2 linked regions of the Anaerocolumna sp. AGMB13020 genome follow. The protein of the gene in region 2 interacts with the protein of the main gene of each other region in a pairwise test. Links are inferred from orthologs where the notes say so. Each region holds a gene or a part of one and is shown on either strand. Other genes may lie near its edges.

What was found.
Region 1: the proteins of R2R35_RS08030 (region 2) and topA interact in binary tests that used the Escherichia coli proteins (3 or more experiments, as listed by UniProt). The link is inferred for Anaerocolumna sp. AGMB13020 from one-to-one orthologs.

What each region holds. Positions count from the first base shown.
Region 1 is NZ_CP136910.1:5,350,406-5,356,382, reverse strand. Bases 462-3,350 are described here. They hold topA (type I DNA topoisomerase), read right to left. Parts: upstream 2,989-3,350; coding sequence 934-2,988; downstream 462-933. Other genes in these bases: dprA (DNA-processing protein DprA), read right to left, coding at 3,058-3,350; codY (GTP-sensing pleiotropic transcriptional regulator CodY), read right to left, coding at 462-674. Outside these bases: more of codY, read right to left, coding at 1-461; more of dprA, read right to left, coding at 3,351-4,143; R2R35_RS22455 (YifB family Mg chelatase-like AAA ATPase), read right to left, coding at 4,201-5,730; transcriptional regulator NrdR, read right to left, coding at 5,910-5,977. UniProt on the Escherichia coli protein: Releases the supercoiling and torsional tension of DNA, which is introduced during the DNA replication and transcription, by transiently cleaving and rejoining one strand of the DNA duplex.
Region 2 is NZ_CP136910.1:2,028,474-2,036,584, reverse strand. Bases 2,180-4,907 are described here. They hold R2R35_RS08030 (YigZ family protein), read right to left. Parts: upstream 4,007-4,907; coding sequence 3,353-4,006; downstream 2,180-3,352. Other genes in these bases: R2R35_RS08020 (replication-associated recombination protein A), read left to right, coding at 4,456-4,907; R2R35_RS08025 (DUF4250 domain-containing protein), read right to left, coding at 4,017-4,193; R2R35_RS08035 (DUF6514 family protein), read left to right, coding at 2,897-3,190; R2R35_RS08040 (transglycosylase domain-containing protein), read right to left, coding at 2,180-2,286. In the rest of the region: more of R2R35_RS08040, read right to left, coding at 1-2,179; more of R2R35_RS08020, read left to right, coding at 4,908-5,781; R2R35_RS08015 (hypothetical protein), read right to left, coding at 5,782-6,003; R2R35_RS08010 (peroxiredoxin family protein), read left to right, coding at 6,184-6,858; R2R35_RS08005 (cytochrome c biogenesis CcdA family protein), read left to right, coding at 6,858-7,562; R2R35_RS08000 (ammonium transporter), read left to right, coding at 7,926-8,111.

The DNA.
Region 1 (5,977 bases), 3.3 Mb from region 2 along the record:
GCACTTTCAAATTTACGAAGAGCATTCACAATCACCGATCTGGTTATACCGACCCTGTCAGCAATCTTGCTGGCTACCAGAATACCTTCATTTCCTTCCAGTTCCTCAAAGATATGAATAATTGCTTCCAATTCAGAAAAGGACAAAGTACTGATTGCCGATTTAACAATCTGAACCTTCCGGCTCTCTTCCGCATTCTCTTCATTTACAGAACGCATCATTTCAAGTCCAACAACTGTGGTACCGTATTCACTGAGAATAATATCGTCCAGGTCGTAAGGCTTTATGCTCTTATATAAAAACAATGTCCCAAGCCTCTCCCCTGCAATATCGATAGGAATAATAATTGCTTGATAGCTAATATCTGTATCAAGCTCAAAGCCAAGTGTCAATAGATTAACATTCTCTTTGGTAGAAAGAATATTAAGCAGACGCTCATTTAACATCTGGTCAATATAACCACCTACGGCATCTTTGATTAATTCCTTGATTTCTACGATATCTTCTCTGTTCTTAATACCCAGAACCTTACCTTTTTTGCTGATTACCAGAATATTGGATTCCAGAATCTCGCTTAACACTTCACAGATATCATTAAAAACTACCTTGTGAGAATTGTTATTGTGTAATAGCTTATTAATCTTTCTCGTCTTATCGAGCAACTGTACACTCATGAAATAACCTCCCAGTACCCCCGCTTGTTTATCTGATTCTTCTAAATAACCAGTAATTAATTCGCAATATAAGATACCGGTCATTTAAATCTTGGATACGACAGCAACAAAACTGCCTTTATCAGAAACCAGAAGAACTATTTCTGATAAGTTGTATTAACATTAGATAAATAGTATCATACCTTTTTCATAAAAACAATAGTTATTTCTTCTTTTTGACGCACATTTTAATATAATATATCTGTTTTTCGTATATTTCTTATTTATTCACAACAATACCGCCACATTTATCATCGAGGCATACCAAAGAATTACCTTTTTCAATAAGCACATTTCCACATTTAGGGCATTTTTGATCCGTAGGTTTCTGCCAGGACATAAATTCACATTCCGGATTATTCTCACATCCGTAGTACTTACGCCCTTTCTTTGTCTTACGAATAACCACATCCTTCCCGCATAACGGGCAGGCTACACCGATTTTTTCAAGATAAGGTTTTGTATTCCTGCATTCAGGAAAACCTGGACATGCTAAAAATTTTCCGTGGGGTCCATATTTGATTACCATGTTCCTTCCGCATTCCTCACAGATAATATCAGTCTTCTCATCTTCTATCTTGACTTCTTCCAAACTGTCTTTTGCTTTATTGACAGCTTCATCCAGATCGGGGTAGAAATTTCTTACAACAGTTTTCCAATAAACACTGCCGTCTTCCACTTTATCCAGAAGTGATTCCAGGTTTGCTGTAAAGTTAACATCAACAATTGTTGAAAATGCTTCCTTCATAATATTGTTAACAACTTCACCAAGTTCTGTCACATAGAGATTCTTATTCTCCTTCACGATATACCTTCTTGCTAAAATTGTAGATATCGTAGGGGAATACGTACTGGGTCTTCCAATACCCAGTTCCTCCAGTGTCTTGACAAGAGACGCCTCTGTATAGTGAGGTGGTGCCTGGGTAAAATGCTGGGCGGGATTGAACTCCAGAAACTTCACTTTGGATTCTTCCGAAATATCCTTTAACATTGCATGGCTTTCATTTTCTTCTTCTTCCGCATAAACGCTGAGATATCCGTCAAAAATCATTTTAGATGCAGATGTACTGAATTTATATCCCTTTGCATCTATTTTAACATTAATGGTCTCATATCTGGCCGGCGCCATTCTGCTGCCTACAAATCGTTTCCATATAAGCTGGTATAACCTGAATAAATCTCTGCTTAGGGATTCCTTCACGATTACCGGTGTCAGATCTGTATAGGTGGGTCTGATTGCCTCATGGGCATCCTGTATCTTCTTTCCAGTATTCTTTTTTTCTTCTGCCTCGGTATTATAGCTGCTGCCATAGTTCTTCTCAATGAATTCACGGGCAAAGTTCTCCGCTTCTTCGGATATACGAACGGAATCTGTTCTTAAGTAGGTTATTAAACCAATGGTTCCATGGCCTTTGATATCAATACCTTCATAAAGCTGCTGCGCCAGTCGCATGGTCTTTGACGTTGAGAAATTCAAGGTCTTGGCGGCTTCCTGCTGCAAAGTACTGGTAGTAAAGGGCAACGGCGGTTTTTTCTGTCTTTCGCCTCTCTTAATTTCAGAAATCTTATAATCCGCTTTGTCAAGATCTTTTAATATCTCGTTTAATTCCTGTTCTGATGAGATACTCTTCTTTTCCAGAGAGGAAGTAATCAGCTTGGCTGTTAAAGGTTTTTTCTCACCTTCAACCTGAAAGCTGCCTTCCAGTGACCAGTATTCTTCCGGTAAAAAAGCATTGATTTCATCTTCCCGATCGCAGATTATACGAAGTGCGACGGATTGAACACGTCCGGCACTCAGCCCTCTTTTTACCTTTGCCCAAAGGAGCGGGCTTATACTATAACCTACCATACGGTCTAGTATTCTTCTGGTCTGCTGAGAATCCACAAGATTCATATCGATATCTCTGGCCTGTTTTATGGAAGCTTTCACTGCATTTTTGGTTATTTCGTTAAAAGTAATCCTGCTGCAGGTACTATCTTCAAGTTTCAAAGTCTTCGTAAGATGCCAGGAAATCGCCTCACCCTCACGGTCAGGGTCAGTTGCAAGATAAATTTTATCTGCTTTTTTCACTTCTTTTCTGAGCTTTGCCAGAAGATCTCCTTTGCCTCTTATGGTAATATATTTCGGTTCATAATCATTCGTAGTATCAATACCCAGCTGACTTTTTGGTAAGTCTCTAACATGTCCGTTTGAAGCCACCACTTCGTAGTTAGCACCTAAAAATTTTTTGATTGTTTTAGCTTTTGCTGGTGATTCAACAATAACTAGATTCATGTGCACTCCCCTATCTGGTAAACTATTTCTATTTTCTTCAAAGGAGAGCAGGCTGTAAAGCTCCCTTCGTCAGATATCTGTTATATAATAATTTGCTCTTGTTTGCTTAATAAAATTCTTCCATTCCAACTGAAAAAGTATTTGAGCCAATTCTCCGATAGCCATATCTGTCTCTTCGGCTATTTCATTCAGGTGTTTTGGGATACGGCTTAAACAAGCATACACTATTTTTTCCCTGTCTTCAAGTAATTTATCATTTTTTTTCATGAGTTTAGGTATATTTTTACAGAAATCCATGTAATCCTCTAGTATATCCTCTGGTTCCGTGCATAATTTAGCCCCCATCTTAAGCAGGTTATTGCATCCATTACTGAGTATATCTCCTGGTCTTCCCGGTACTGCATAGATATTCCTGCCTTGCTCCAAACCATAATCAACGGTTATCAAGGAACCGCTTTTGTCTCTGGCTTCCACTACAAGTATCCCGTCTGCCAATCCGCTGATAATCCGATTCCTCATAGGAAAATGATATGCTCTTGGCCCTGTCCCCTGTACATACTCTGAGATAATTCCTCCCTTGGCAGCAGTATTCAGATAAATGTTAAAATTTTCTTTGGGATAACAAATATCGGCTCCGCACCCTAGTACTGCATAAGTCGTTCCTTCTGCCGCCAAACTCCCCCAATGGGCAGCACCATCAATGCCTGCTGCAAGTCCGCTGATGGTTCCAATTCCCGCTCTTGCGAAAGCTTTTGAAAAAGATACGGCTGTTTCCCTTCCGTAATCCGAGCAGTTTCTTGCACCGACGACTGCAATGTGGACTTTACCTTCCTCCGGAAGCTTTCCTTTATAGAATAACCCCAGTGGTGCCTCATAGATATTTCTTAATTTTCCAGGGTACACTTCGTCCTCTATTGATACAAAATATATGCCTTTCTCTTTTAGTTTAGCATAGCTTTCCTGCACCTTGCTCCTCTGTCTGGTTCCACTGATACGTTCCAGATCTTTTTCATTTAATTCCGGTATCTTCTTAAATTCCTCGAAGTCTACCTCAAATATCTCTTCAATGGAAGAAAAATAAGATAATATTAAATTCTTCTTTTTTATGCTCATTTCTATACCGCATAACCAGAACCAGCATTCTTTTTTTGTCATTTGACCTCCTGAAATGATTTCCTAAAAGACATTTTCTTAGTGAGTCTGCCATTAGCTTTAATCCCAATACTTCTTATCCATGCTGCGATAACAAATAGCTTCACTTAAATGCTTTTCTTGTATGCTTTCACTTCCATCCAGATCCGCAATAGTCCTGGCTACCTTTAATACCCTGTGATAGGTTCTGGCACTAAGGTTTAATCTGGCATAAGCTTCCTCCATCAATTTTTCTTCCTTCTTACCCAATGCGCAGTATTCCTGCAGCATTCTGGTGGTAAGCTGGGAATTAAAATGAATCCGATCCTTTTTGTACCGCTCCGTCTGGGCCAGTCTCCCTTTCATAACTCTCTCCCTAATCGCAGCAGAGGTTTCTCTTCCTCCCTTCTTATTCAAATCCTTATAATCTGACTGGGGTACTTCTATGCTAATATCGATTCGGTCCAAAAGCGGGCGGCTTATTTTGCCCAGATAATTTCTTACCTGTGACAAGGAGCAATGGCATTTATTCCTGTCAGGGTAATAACCGCAATTGCACGGATTCATAGCTGTACAAAGCATGAGATTAGCCGGATAACGAAAGGTACCGTTTAGTCGAGTAATTGTTATTTCATTTTCCTCCAGGGGCTGTCTGAGAATTTCGATGGTCTTTCGGTTAAATTCAGGGAATTCATCTAAAAACAGAACCCCCATATGAGCCAGACTTATCTCTCCTGGCATCGGGAATCTTCCTCCTCCGGTTAATGCAGTGGTGGTAATTGTATGATGAGGAGAACGAAAAGGGCGGTTAAGAATCAAAGACTGATTATTATCTAATAATCCTGAGACACTATATATTTTAGAAATTTCAAGACTTTCTTCGAAGGAAAGTTCAGGAAGAATGGAGGGAATTCTTCTGGCAAGCATTGTCTTACCGGAACCAGGTGGTCCGATTAAAAGAATATTGTGCATACCACAGGCAGCAATTTCAATTGCCCTTTTTGCCAGCTCCTGTCCAACGATATCAGAAAAGTCAATTTGCGTATCTTCCCTGCTAGGTTTTAAATCCTCTGCCTGTAAGCAACACGGAGCAAGATGCAGGTTTCCGCTTAGGAATTCTGCAACCTGCGTCAAGGAATCCACACCATATACTTCAATTCCCTTAACTACCGCACCTTCTCTTACATTACAGGAGGGTACAATACATCTTTTAAAACCCTGCTCGTATGCCATATACACTATCGGCAGGACTCCGTTTACCTTTTTTACTTCACCATTCAAACTTAGTTCACCTATAAACAGGGTATCTTTAAGACTTTCTTCCAGAAGCAGTCCAAGGGCTGCAAGAACGGATATGGCAATGGGCAGGTCAAATGCCGTCCCCTCCTTGCGCATATCAGCCGGTGACAGATTAATGGTTATTCGTTTCGCCGGCAAACGGTAACCTGAATTTTTTAATGAAATGCGAACCCTTTCCCTGGCTTCTCTGACCTCGGAACCAAGATATCCTACAAGGTCGAAAACCGGCAGTCCATCACTGATATCAGCTTCTACGGTAATTCTTCTGCTATCAATACCCAAAACCGTTCCGCTGTATACTTTACTAAACATATTGCTCCTTTCCCTTTCTCTCCGGGGGCAGAAGCATCATCCATGATGATTATAGCAAAAAAGCAGAATTCTGGCAATCATTACCTCACATTAAAAACAGCAGATAGCATATGAGTATATTACAGGCGCTATCTGCTGTTATACGCTTCCTTTATCAGAATCTGTGCATTCGATGGAGTTTACCCTTGTTTCGCATCTAATATCTTCTTAAGTTCATCCACAAAAGTATTTACATCCTTAAATTCAC
Region 2 (8,111 bases):
ATTACATAAACCTTCAACGGCAAGTTTACCGCTCTTGGTACAGATTGTTCGCTCTACGATTGAATCAGGTTTATTAAAGGGAACAGCCTCCAGACCGTTTTCTTTGTGGATACGCTCCATAACATCACGCCATATAATTTTCTGATAACTGGTGTTGGTCTGAGCCTTGTTATTGTCATAACCTGACCAGATGGTGGCAGTATAATATGGTGTATATCCAGCAAACCATAAATCTTTATCATCGGTTGTAGTACCTGTCTTACCGGCTACCGGCATCTTTAGATTCTTAAACCCTACTAATGTTCCAGTACCTTTTTTCACAACGTCTTCCATAGCATTTGTTAAGAGGAAAGCAGTGGATTCCATCATAACCTGACGAACAGAAGTCTTTTTATTCAGCAATACTTTATTATTACTATCCAGTATTTTGGTATAAAAGATTGGTTTGGAATATACGCCTCCATTGGCGATAGAAGCATAGGCAGCGGTAAGTTCCAGATTGGAAACGCCTTTTGTAATACCACCTAAAGCCAGGGGGAGATTGATATCTGAATAGGTTTTACCACTTTCAGATACGCCGCTCTCTACTAGTGTAGTAAAACCAAGCTTTTGCAAATAATCAAAACCAACTTTTGGTGTAACCTTCTCCAGTGTCTTAACGGTAACGACATTTTTGGAACGCAGGATTGCTCTGCGCAGAGTGGTTAACCCTTCATAATCATCACCGCTCCAGTTGCTTACATATTTATCGCTTCCTGGATATTGATAAGGAGCATCGTCTATTACTGTTGCCAGTGTCATTCCCGCTGAATCCAGTGCCGGGAGGTAAGTTGATAATATTTTGAAAGTGGAACCGGGTTGCCTTGTAGTATTAGTAGCTCTGTTTAAGGTACGGTTACCGGTCTTTTCGCCCCTTCCGCCTATAAGACCTACTACATATCCGGTGTGCTGATCCATGATAACCATGGAGGATTGGGGTTGGATGATAAGGCTGTTATTTTCTGCGAGGATAATATCATCAGTCTCAACCTTTGCCGCCTTAAATTGCTCAATTAATTCTTCCGCGGCTTCTTTTGAGGAAAAATATGCAGTGGTCAAGTGACTGAAATCCAGCAAGTCATTGGTATGATAGTGAATTTGCTTACCGTTTTTCTTCTCAATGGATAAAGCATAAGTCAACTCCCAGTAAGAATCCGTTCCAATCTTCGGGAAGTAATCTTCGTTGGTATATACATCGTCCAGGACTGATTGAATCTTGGAATCCAGAGTCGTATAAATATTTAGTCCGCCGCTGTAGAGTGCCTTGCTGGCTTGGGTATAGGTATAACCCTTCTCTTCCTGAAGATCTGCAATAACCTGTTCAATGAGCTCGTCGACAAAGTAAGTATTATAGGAAGTAACATCCTGTTCATCATTCACTACCTGAATCCTGGAATAGACATCATCAGAAAGAGCCTGGGCGTATTCTTCTTCCGTACACAGGTTAAGACGTTTCATGCTTTCGAGGATCTGAGCACGTCTCTGCGCGTTGTTCTCCGGATGATTAATAGGGTTCATGTTGGTGGGGGACTGTGCAATAGCGGCGATAACAGCAGCTTCAGATAATGTAATTTCTTCTACGTCTTTGTTAAAGTAACGTTTGGAGGCCGTCTGGACACCATAGGTACCTGCCCCAAAATTAATGGTATTCAGGTAGTATTCAAGAATCTGTTCTTTTGACATTTTTTGTTCCAGCTGTATAGCCAGATATTGTTCCTGAACTTTACGGATAAACCTGTCGGTAAAGTTATCTTCAGCGCCTCCCTCAAATACCTGATTCTTGATCAGCTGCTGGGTAATGGTACTGGCACCTTGTCCGAAGTCACCGGATTTTAAACCAACGAAAAAAGCACGGAAAATACCCTGCACATCAATTCCGTTATGTTCATAAAAACGCTCGTCCTCAATGCTGATAACACAGTCCTGCAAAACCTTCGGTATTTGACTGATTTCTACATAAACACGATTTGATTCTGCTCCAATAAGAGTATCTATCAGATTTCCATCTTTATCATATATATTTGTAGTGAAACCGGAGGGTTTTACTTCAATCTGATCTATGTTGGGGGCACTGTCTGCCAATCCTTTTAATACGCCAAACCCCAAATAGGAGCCGATAATTATGAGGGAAACCAAACCTACCATGAATAACCGGAACACAGTAACACTTGCCTTGGTGGCTACCTTCCTGGAGACAGACCTGATATACTGCTGTTTTCTGGCGGTTCCTTTCTTGCTGAAATCCATAATAACCTCTTTCCTGAATATCCAATCTGCTATTGAATATTCTCTATTCGATAAAGGGTATAACCTTCTTTCTTTCGTTATTATATCAAATTAAGCCTTTAAAATAAAGGATTTTTTACTATACGCCATTCTTACGGTAAGCAATCGGAACAATCAGAATTCTCAAAGCAGAACACTCAGAATTTACAAGAGGAAACGATTGCTAAAAAATATAAAAATTGTTAAAAATGTTATAATTTATCTTAAAAAATCCATCCAGTATTATTAGTTATGTCACTAAACAATATAAAAAATAAAATCAATATGTTAAGTATATACAAAATGATTGAGATATATGTAAGAAAATATGTATTTATGCACATAGGCAACAAAATGTAGCATTCAAAAAAACTCTAAAAATGTTAGAAAAATCACAAACTCTATGGTAAACTATGTTTATAAGACCCATTTTTTTACACATCGTGTAATATAGGTTGAAAGCTTCTTTTATCGGCTTTTAATCAAAAAATTATCTCTTTATTTTATATTGTGGTGAAGTTATAATAACCATAGTTTATTATTTCTATTATTGCAGTGTTATTTACAAATTTTCAGAATTTTTGGAGGGGCCATGGAAAAATTATTCTTAGAGGGAACAAAAAAGATAGTGCTGGAAGACAATAACGAATTGGTATTTGATTACTATCTGGTGGAAGAAAGCAGAAGCCAGACAGAGCATGAGAAACTATACGGCATAAAGATTTTTCAACATATGAAAGATCATCTGTTAGTAGAATATTCAGAGCCGATTTCTTATTCAAAGGAGACGGTGAAAGACATGATACATAAACTCTGGAAAAATGAAGTCACGCTGATTACGATGCTAGAAATTGTAGACGATTTAGTTTCGGAATACACATTATAAGAATATCGGAAGAATATGCTAGACACGATAATACGGTATAATAGAATAATAACAAACTAAGCTGAATAAAAAGGAAAAAGAATTTACAGAGTGAATTCTTTTTCCTTTTTATTTTGCGGCAAAGTGGGAGGTTCCAGAGGGGGCATCGGTTTTCAATGTGTTTTACTTAAAAATTTCAAGGTTACCATTAACCATAGCATATGCCAGTATTTCTTCCTTTGGAACTTTAACAGCACCGGCTGATACTTCTAAAAGGCTCCTTTCGAATTCATCGAAAGCATTAGTCGGTATAAGCAAGGAAAGCTTTACCTTATCGGTATATTCCTCTTCAAGGAGGTAAATACCCATTTGCGAGATATTATATTTGAGTTTTCCGGCTAAGGTATAGTCTATCAGGATATCTGTCTTCCAGCCTTCTTCTTTTTCTATGATGACAGCATTCTTAATACCTTCCTTGGCAGCACTTTGATATGCATGGACAAGTCCGCCTGTTCCAAGAAGGGTTCCGCCGAAATACCTGGTCACCACGATCAGGATATTGTGAAGCTTCTCAAGCAATATCAAATCCATTATAGGAAGGCCGGCAGTCTTGGCAGGTTCGCCGTCGTCGCTTAAGCGCTTGATCGTATCTTTGCTTCCTGCAACATATGCAAAACAGTTGTGCCTTGCTCCGGAATGCTCTTTTTTCACCTGCTCGATTAATTGAAGGGCTTCTTCTTCAGAGGAGATGGGAAAAACGGAGGCTATAAACCTTGATTTTTTAACAATTACTTCACCTGTGCTCTTACTGTATATTGTACGGCAGCTTTCGTTCATTGCTGACTCCTTATTTAAACTGATTCAATTCCGGAACATATTCATAATGAATAACATTCAGCCGGTCTCTTAATTCCTGCTCATTGAATTCGAGATATTCGCATAAGTCTGCTAAGCTGCTATATTTATCTCTTAATTGAGTATTAATATAGCTTAGCAGTATAAATGGGTCCTTGGGCAGTGTCATGGTGTCCTCCTAAGCAGTGTTTTCTGTTATTATACCACAGAACATAATGAAACAAAATAGGGAAGGAAGCTTTTAGTTGACGGAAGGAGAGATATTCTTTACAATAAAAGAACAGAGGTTTGCATAAAGAACAGAGGCGGATGGAGCGGATGGAGCGGATGGAGCGGATGGGCGCTATGAAATAACAAACACCAGAAAATGAGCAGTGCTCCTTCAGGAATCCTTTTATAAGATTTTTTAAGCAGCAGAATGAGAGGGATGTATGGATCTATTTGAATATATGAGAGAAACCAACAAAGAAAAGGAAGCTCCTCTTGCCAGCAGGCTGCGGCCAAAGACACTGGATGAGGTCGTAGGGCAGGAGCACATAATTGGAAAAGATAAGTTGTTATACAGGGCCATAAAAGCGGATAAGCTCAGTTCTATTATTTTATACGGCCCGCCTGGAACAGGTAAGACAACCCTTGCCAAAGTAATAGCCAATACCACAAGTTCAGCCTTTCTTCAATTGAATGCAACTGTTGCCGGTAAGAAGGATATGGAGGAGGTTATTGGTAAGGCAAAAGAAAACCTTGGGATGTACAATCGCAAAACCATACTATTCATTGATGAGATACATCGGTTCAACAAAGGGCAGCAGGATTATCTTCTTCCCTTTGTGGAGGATGGTACCGTTACTTTGATAGGAGCGACAACGGAGAATCCATATTTTGAGGTAAATGGCGCTTTAATCTCTCGTTCTGTAATATTTGAGCTGAAATCCTTACAGAAAGAGGACATCAAGGAATTGCTGCTAAGAGCTGTAAATGACAAGGATAGGGGCATGGGTAACTTTAATGGTGTCATTGAAGAGGATGCCTTAGAGTTTATGGCTGATATTGCCGGAGGAGATGCAAGGCTTGCACTAAATGCCATCGAACTTGGTATCCTTACAACAGAACGCGGGGAAGACGGGAAAATACACATAACTCTTGAAGTGGCTCAGGATTGTGTACAGAAAAGGGCGATTAAATATGATAAGGCAGGAGATAATCATTACGATACCATTTCCGCATTTATCAAAAGTATGAGAGGTTCTGATCCCGATGCCGCCATTTATTACCTGGCGAGAATGCTTTATGCAGGAGAAAGTGTTTCTTTTATTGCAAGAAGAATTGTTATCTGTGCATCAGAGGATGTATCCAATGCGGATCCCAATGCCCTTGTGGTTGCAAATGCGGCTGCGGAGGCGGTGGAAAGAATAGGAATGCCGGAAGGGCGAATCATACTCGCACAGGCAGCAGCTTATGTAGCCTGCGCTCCTAAGAGCAACTCGGCTATTATGGCTATTGATGCTGCTATGGAAGCAGTCAGGAATGAAAGCACACCACCCATTCCGCCTCATCTTATGGATGCGCATTATAAAGGAGCACATAAATTAGGGCATGGACTGAATTACCAGTATGCCCATGCCTTTAAGAATCATTACGTCAAACAGCAGTATTTACCCGACGCCTTAAAGGACCGGACTTTTTATGAACTATCCGATGAGGGTTATGAAAAAGACCTGAAAGAGCATCTTAATCGAATTAAGAGAGAAGCAGAATAATTACTTTCTTTTGGCTTCTTCCTCTGCACGCTTTTTCAGGAGCCTGTAGACTAACATATAGGCATACAGCATAAGCGGTATCATGGTAGTTGAGTAGATAGATGCCATAAGCAGGCTCTGATAATCGGGAGAAGCGGTAAGCCCGGCATAAAGCGTGAGTCCGTATAGGGACAACAGCAATACTACGATTAAGATTGCACCAATACGTTTTAGGTTCTTCATAGTAATAACCATACCTTTCTCAGTACTTGAAATGTTTTTGACACACATAATACAGTTAAAATTAATTCAACTTGTAAAGAACAGTGATGAATTATTTCTTTAAACAGTATAATGGAAATGTACTGTAAAAGCAAGCAACAAAGCCTTCTTCCCGGGGCTTTTCAGTGAAAGGAGCAATATTTGAGTAAAGTAAAAAAAACAATCATAATCCTTATGCTGGTTGTAGCCGTTCTGCTATTGTCAGTAGGGCTTACTGCCTGTGATAAGGCAGAAAAAAATCAGACAGGAAATAAAGCAACAGAAGAAAATAAAACCACAGAAGGAAATAAAACCACAGAAGAAAATGACTTCAATGAGGATAGCAACAATACACAGTCTGAGCAGGAAGGAGAGGATATAGGCACAAAGGAGGAGAATGCTGCAGTAGAAGAAAAACCTATCGTGCCCGACTTTACCTTAAAGTCCTCAGAAGGCGAAGAAGTCAGCCTTTCTGATTATGCCGGGAAAGTGGTGGTACTTAACTTCTGGGCCAGCTGGTGCCCCCCCTGCAAAGAGGAAATGCCGGAATTTCAAAAGTTATATGATGAACTTGCAGCATCTGAGGATGCTGTGCTATTAATGTTGAATCAGACCGACGGAAAGCGTGAAACAGAAAAGAAAGCGAATAATTATATAGAAAAAGAGGGGCTTACTTTTCCGATACTTTATGATACCGGTGAAGTTGGTGGAGGTATATTTGGCATAAACAGTATACCTACAACTGTTGTAATCGACAGAGAAGGGCGTTTATCCGATTATGTTCTTGGCAAAACGGAATATTCGAAGGTAGCCCAGATGATAGAGGAGGCAGAATAATGCTTCTGAAAACGGCAGAAGAACTGACCCCGTACCTGGCCTGGTTGGTATTCACAGAAGGAATCCTTAGCTTTATTTCACCGTGTATCTTTCCCATGCTGCCTGTATATCTCATGTATCTTGGAGGGAATGCAGAGGAAAAAAAGAATAATAAAAGATTATTACTTAATACCCTGGGTTTTATTGCAGGCTTTACCACGGTCTTTGTTATTTTAGGGGCCACTGCATCTGCCCTTGGACAGCTGCTGCGGGAATACCAGGAACTGCTGCAGCGGGTCAGTGGAGTTATTATGATAATCTTTGGACTGCATTTTATGGGGATTCTTAAGCTGAAGCTCTTGAACAGAACCAGTACAAGAAGTGTGAACACTCATAACCTGAAGTTCTTTTCCAGCATGATTTTTGGGTTTGCATTTTCCTTTGGCTGGACACCCTGCCTTGGTCCTTTCTTAGGTTCGGCATTGCTGTTAGCCTCTCAGACAGCAACACTATATGAGGGAGTATTCCTGCTGCTGTTATTTTCACTGGGGTTAGGGATTCCTTTTCTTATAATGACAATGTTATTTCCTCATCTTAAATTTCTAAACAGCTTCATAAGAAATCATATGGAGACTATTAAGAAGATATCTGCGGTACTGTTGATCCTAATGGGTCTGCTCCTTGCATTGGACTTATTCGGCTATTACCAGGGACTTTTCAGCTGATGGTGATTTTGGTATAATCATACATATTTGTCCATCTGTATTGTGCATTCTGCACTAGTGAAATTAGGAAAGCTATCATCTTATACTGCAAAATGCAGGATAATGAAAGATGGAGAAAATTATATTTGACATTTAAGAAATATGATGTATAATTTATTAAAGTCGAAGGCGATTATTCTATATTTATAGGGTAATTGCCTTTTTTTGTTTATGCAGCAAGTGGATTTGGTATCAGACGGCCGTATACCTTTGCTTTCGTGAGCTGCTTTTTTAATTGCCTGGACGCTTTATCGAAGTATAGAAGTACTGAATTAACGTATAAAATTAACGTAGACTATCAAAAGGAAGGTATAAATTATGGAAATTAATAATGGCAACACCGCTTTTATAATTGTCAGCAGTGCATTGGTTCTCCTGATGACGCCGGGACTTGCATTTTTCTATGCAGGTATGGAAAGAAGAAAGAATGCTATCAATACTTTAATGTCCTGCTTTTTTATTTTAGGTCTTGGAGCTGTTCTATGGGTGGCAGTTGGTTATTCACTGGCT